Regions from separate parts of the Paenibacillus naphthalenovorans genome, predicted to be linked through region 1. Evidence: riboswitches for the same ligand, from Rfam matches in the RefSeq annotation. Region 1 holds a riboswitch; the other holds the start of a gene.
What was found. Region 1 has a riboswitch for cyclic di-AMP ahead of IJ22_RS07525 (APC family permease). Riboswitches for the same ligand answer to the same signal wherever they lie in the genome.

Region 1 (3,108 bases):
TCCATCTTCTAGATAAGGCTTATATTTATCCAGAAAGTCGGCACCCGAACCTTGAAAGCCTTCAAGCGATAATGGACCTTTTCGCTGATACATTTTGATATCGTGCATCACATGTTCCATAGCACCCCCAAATAACCATTTTTGGTCATAGGGATAATAGTAATGAGGGGACACAAATACTTTAAACTTATTCTTTTTTGCTGTTTTTAATAATAATTCAATGTTCTCAATCGTGTGATTTTCAGCAACGCTGTCTTTCACTAAATTCCATGCTGCACCTTTCGGGCTTAAAAAGTCATTTTGCGGATCTGTGATCACCAAAGCGGTATGGCTTTGATCCACCTGCATTCCCGGCGATGAAAATGGTGCGGTTTGTGCTGCTGCAACACCATAAAGATCAACAAAGACAAGAAACGAAAACACAAAGGAACACTGCAGTATTTTTCTCATGAGGATTCCCCTTTCATGGGTATACTTGGTATACGCACCCTATTATGTGCTTTATTCCATGGCTTATTCAAATTCAGCTGGGAACAAAAAGGAATGGGAAAACAACTCCAATCCATTGGTTTTCAAGCATCCGCAACAGCCCGCAAACGCAAAAATCCTGAAATATAAAGAAAATCCATGAAATTTGAAGTAAAACAAAGAAAGCGATCTATAAAAGCGTCTCATTTACAAAGCAATTCATATCTAGCAAAGGTTTTATCCGATTTCTTGCTTTGCAATGTTGTCCTGTAAGGTGTAAGATTCAACCATTGAACATATCACCTTGCTGAATTTCCAAACAGGAAAACGGGGGAACCAATAAGGACATATATTTGGATGTCCATGGGGTGAATCGTGCAGGAACATGTTTATTCCGCACGTAGGGCTGCTCTCATAGCCCGAATCCGACAGCTAACCTCGTAAGCGTTGTATGAGAGAGGAGTTGAACGTGCTGTCTGCTGATAGGCAAACACAGAGCTCAAGCCTCTGTGTTTTTTTGTTGTCTAAAAACGGGATAGGTTGGAGGATGATTGATTAACAACACATTTGGAAACCATAAGTAAAGTTTCTTCCTGGAGATTTAAGGGTTTTTTTGTTGTGATGATCTTGTTTACAAAACTCCTTAATAAATAATGAGGGCGGGAACAGTATGCTAAATAAAATAAAACGATTATTAATCGGCCGGCCTATGAAGTCAACCGAGATTGAAGAAGAAAAACTAAGCAAGTTTAAGGCGCTTGCGGTACTTTCTTCAGACGCATTATCTTCTGTTGCTTACGGTACCGAACAAATTTTGATCATATTGATGGCTGCAGGCTTTGCCGCAATATGGTATTCGATCCCCATTTCCATAGCCGTTCTCGGATTGCTGACGGTTCTCATTTTTTCTTACCGGCAGACGATTTTTGCTTACCCCAAAGGGGGAGGAGCTTATGTCGTAGCCAAAGACAATTTGGGCGTCTCCATCGGTTTGATGGCCGGAGGCTCGCTGTTGGTGGATTATATCCTGACTGTTGCTGTCAGTTCCTCGGCCGGGACGGATGCCATTACCTCGGCATTTCCATCCTTGCATGAACACCGGGTCCTTATTGCGTTGACGATGATCCTGTTTCTTACCATCATGAACTTGCGAGGAATTACGGAGTCTGCATCCGTTTTAGCACTGCCCGTTTATTTGTTTGTCTTCGCCATTTTTGTTCTTATCATTTCGGGAGTCATCAAATATATATCGGGCGGGGGACACGCCGAAGTGCCTGAACTGGGCACAGCCGTTTCGAACATCAGTTGGTTCCTCCTATTGAAGGCTTTCAGTTCAGGGTGTTCCGCGCTAACCGGAGTAGAAGCCGTATCCAATGCCATTCCAAACTTTAAACAACCGGCTGAGCGCAATGCAGCCGCTACGCTAATGATGATGGGCACGATTCTAGGTGCCATGTTTATCGGTATCAGTTTACTTGCCTATTGGTATGGAATCACGCCGGCTCCAAAAGAAACGGTCGTATCCCAAATTGCGGCAAACACATTCGGCCGGGGCATCCTTTACTATTTCATCCAAGGCACCACCGCTTTGATTCTGTTTTTGGCGGCAAATACAGCGTATTCCGCATTCCCGCTGCTTGCCTTTATGCTGGCCAAAGACAAATACATGCCGCATATGTTTATGGTGCGCGGCGACCGGCTCGGTTTTTCTAACGGCATTATCTTCTTAGGTGTATTGTCGGCATTGCTTGTTATTCTTTTCCAAGGACATACGGAGAACCTGATTCCGCTTTATGCCGTAGGGGTGTTTATTCCTTTCACCTTATCCCAACTGGGGATGATGGTCCGTTGGGTAAAGCTGAGGCCGGCGGGCTGGCTGATCCGCTTCATTGTCAACACGATCGGGATGTTCACGACGCTGGCGATTACGCTGATCTTCATTTTGACCAAGTTCAATCAAGTATGGATGATCTTTATCTTTTTGCCGATTGTCATTTTCCTCTTCTTCCAAATTCACCGGCACTACCTGAACATAGCGGACGAACTGCGAATCGACATGGATGAGGAAAAACCAGTGATAAAAGGCAGCACGATCGTCGTTCCCGTAGCCGGCATTACCCGGGTGGTTATGAATTCGCTCAGCTATGCCAAGTCTCTAACCAATCATGTTGTCGCCGTATATGTCGGATTTGACGATGAGGATATCGCACGGATGGAGAAGAAATGGGAAGAATGGAACCCGGGCGTCCGGCTGATTACGCTCCGTTCAAGCTACCGAAGCATCATCAGGCCGTTAATGAGATTCATTGAAACGGTGGAGTGGAAAACGTCGGAAACGGATCATATTACCATATTAATTCCGCAATTCATTACCAGGCATTGGTGGCATTATTTCCTCCATAATCAGACCGGGTTACTGTTAAGGGCTTACTTATTCAATCATAAAGACGTCGTGATCGCTACAGTGCCTTACCATCTCCATAAATAACCGGAAGGAGGCCGCAGATGAACTCAAGATATTTGGCCGGACTGTCATTGGCCTTTATGACCGGCGGCTTTTTAATCACTTTATTTCTTCAGGAGACTCCTTTGGTTGCTCTGTTGAAAGGCGGCTTTGAAGCCGGTTTGGTCGGCGGCATT
Region 2 (3,108 bases), 1.5 Mb from region 1:
AAGTAAAACAGGGCTACTGGCCAGGAAGGTCCGCTTCCGTGCATCGTTCGGAACGCAGGGATCATATTAAAATTGTTGACGATATAAATCGCCACGAAGAAAAACGTGAGCAGCGCACCGCGCGCATAGCGGATGTCACGCCGCCGCCGCACAACTAGGATCAGCGCCGCGAGTGTCATCACAAGCGAGATTCCGATACTGATCCGCGTCATTAAAGCGGAACGGCGATCCTGCGCTTCCTGCCAGGCCATGAACGCATCCGGAACCGTAAATACCGGCACAAACGCAGTGACCCGGCTGCCGGACACTTTCAGGTGAAGCTCCAGCGGGGCTTCGCCTATTCGCTCCGTCTTGCTACGGAAGATGAGACTTCCGTTCCCGGCCCGCCCGGATTCGCCCGTCAATGCAAATTCCGCGGGGTCATAGCCCATCTCCCGAATGGCGGTATTCGCCGTCTTCAGGAGGCCGGCATCCGGAGAGCTTACGGATTCGCTTCTGGCGGTTGCGGTCCGGCTCATCGAGAATCCGAATATGGCCAAGGTTTTATAATTCACCGCCACATAGTACGTTGCGCCCTTTTCGATGTCGTTAATCTCCACCTCAAAATATTCGAGGGGAAATCGTCCTTCATATTTTTTCTTGTATTGATCGTACAGCTGCTCCTTTAGCAAATAGCCGTTTCTTACCGGGTAAGATTGGTACAAGGTATGGGCTTGTGCGCCTGGTCCTATCGCAAAGCGGTTGCGGACAAAGCTCATCGCAGCATTCGCCGCTTGCTGCTTTGTAACGACGGGAAGGTCTTCGGCATCGTCTTTAGGGAGGCGAGTCTTGTCCAAATAGGCGGAGGCAAACGTAACGCCCAGGTACAGCATCAGGCCAAGGACGGCCAGAAGCAGCAGTGGAGGTTCGAATCGTCGTTTCGGCATGAAATGCTCCTTAGCAGATATGGGATAATAACAGTCTATTCTTTTAAGGTAGCATACATTCCATAAGCAAATCCAATGATAACAAGAGCTACGTGAGGCAATATTCAGCAAAGCGAAGCGCCACACCTATAAAAACGCTTACATATGTCGTAATTTTGCGAAATCCGGTGCATTCAGGTGAAACAAGGCTTTGTACTTCAATGAAAAGAGGATTATAATTCATATCAATTGAATAGCGAGCCGAATTTCTAAAGGAAAACGGGGGAACCATGAGTTTAGGGGTGAATTCAGCGGATACAATCCGCTGATAGGGTGCCTGTACATCCGAATCCGACAGCTAACCTCGTAGGCTTGAATTACAGGAACCTTAAATTGACATTGGGTTTCCAGTGTCTTTTTTGTTGCCTGAAACGTCAAATAGGGGTGCATTCATGAAAACCATTGCCAGGAAAGTCGAGCTCACGCCTCCGCAAATTTTGGTCATCGGTTTTGCTGTTATGATCTTGATCGGCTCCATGCTGTTGTCGCTTCCCGCGGCCTCGGCCAGCGGTGTACCGATGCGTTTCCTGGATGCTTTATTCACGGCGACATCGGCAGCCTGTGTAACCGGACTTGTCGTTGTGGATACGGGCACTTATTTTACCCTGTTCGGCCAGATGGTTATCATGCTATTGATCCAGGTCGGCGGGCTCGGGTTTATGACCATGGCTACCTTATTCGCATTTGCCCTGAAAAAGCGCATCTCACTTAAAGAAAAGCTTATTTTGCAAGAAGCACTGAACCAGAACAGTCTTGAAGGCATTGTGCGGTTAATCCGTAAGGTGATGATTTATTCGCTCACGATTGAGTTTACGGCTGCCGTTATTTTCGCTGTTCGATGGTCGGTTGATTTGGGTCCCGGCAAAGCGGCTTATTATGGTATTTTTCATGCCGTCTCCTTCTTCAACAATGCCGGTTTCGATATTTTCGGGCCGGTAACGGGAAAATTCAGCAGCTTGACGGCTTATGCAGCTGATCCGGTGATCAACGCGGTTTCGATGGGACTCATCATTTTGGGTGGAATCGGTTTCGTCGTTCTGTCGGACCTCATGGATTATAGAAGGAACCAAAAGCTGACGCTTCATACCAAAGTGGTGCTAAGCGCTACCGGTTTTTTGATCGGAATCGGGGCGTTGATTATATTTATCTTCGAATTTACGAATTCCAGAACGCTTGGACCGCTCGACTGGTCCGGCAAAATACTCGCCTCACTGTTTCAATCCGTTACACCGCGGACAGCTGGAGCCAATACGCTTGATATTGCCGGGCTTAGGCAGGCGACGCAGTTTTTTATCATCATTCTGATGTTCATCGGTGCTTCTCCCGGCTCTACAGGCGGAGGGATCAAAACGACGACCTTTACCACGCTGGTTGGCGCGATGATCGCGATGGTCCGCGGGAAGGAAGACATTGTACTCTTCCGTCACCGGTTAGGCAAAGAAAGGATTCTGAAGGCCGTTACGATTACGATGGTCGCTTTGGCGCTGGTCGTCACGATCACGATGATTCTTTCTACAACGGAGGATCATGCGTTCCTGATGATTTTGTTTGAAGTGACATCGGCCTTTGGCACGGTTGGCTTGTCGATGGGGTTAACACCGGATTTGTCGGATCTCGGCAAGATCCTTATCGCGTTTACTATGTTTACCGGACGTCTGGGTCCGCTGACATTGGCTTATGCACTGGGTCCGAAGGCGGAGAAGGAATTGTACAGATATCCGGAAGGCAAAATTACGATTGGTTAGGGGAAACGAATGGATGAAAAACACTCAATACGCAGTCATTGGATTAGGACGATTCGGTTCAAGTCTTGCCGAGGAGCTTCTGAAACTGGGCTATGAGGTGCTTGGCATCGATGTGGACGAAGAAGCGGTGGAGGAGATGAGCGACAAGCTGACGCACGTGGTGGTAGCGGACTCGACGGAAGAAGAGGTGATCCGATCGCTGGGCATCCGGAATTTCGATTGCGTGGTGGTGGCGATCGGCAACGATATTCAAGCGAGCATTCTTACTGCGATTCTATTAAAGGACATTGGGGTCAAAACGGTCGTAGCCAAAGCGCTGTCCGAGCTTCACGGCAAAGTGCTGAACAAAATCGGGGTTGACCGGGTCATTTATCCCGAACGGGATATGGGGATACGCG

Region 2: it holds a riboswitch for cyclic di-AMP, as region 1 does, so the genes downstream of both, IJ22_RS15010 (TrkH family potassium uptake protein) here and IJ22_RS07525 (APC family permease) in region 1, are expected to answer to the same signal.

What each region holds. Positions count from the first base shown of each region.
Region 1 covers NZ_CP013652.1:1,561,088-1,564,195, forward strand. Annotated here, with positions in the region: gene IJ22_RS07520 (cysteine hydrolase family protein) at 1-450, opposite strand, end outside; cyclic di-AMP (ydaO/yuaA leader) riboswitch at 764-931, shown strand; gene IJ22_RS07525 (APC family permease) at 1,139-2,956, shown strand; gene IJ22_RS07530 (DUF445 domain-containing protein) at 2,974-3,108, shown strand, end outside.
Region 2 covers NZ_CP013652.1:3,059,209-3,062,316, reverse strand. Annotated here, with positions in the region: gene IJ22_RS15015 (CPBP family intramembrane glutamic endopeptidase) at 1-926, opposite strand, end outside; cyclic di-AMP (ydaO/yuaA leader) riboswitch at 1,155-1,293, shown strand; gene IJ22_RS15010 (TrkH family potassium uptake protein) at 1,358-2,710, shown strand; gene IJ22_RS15005 (potassium channel family protein) at 2,724-3,108, shown strand, end outside.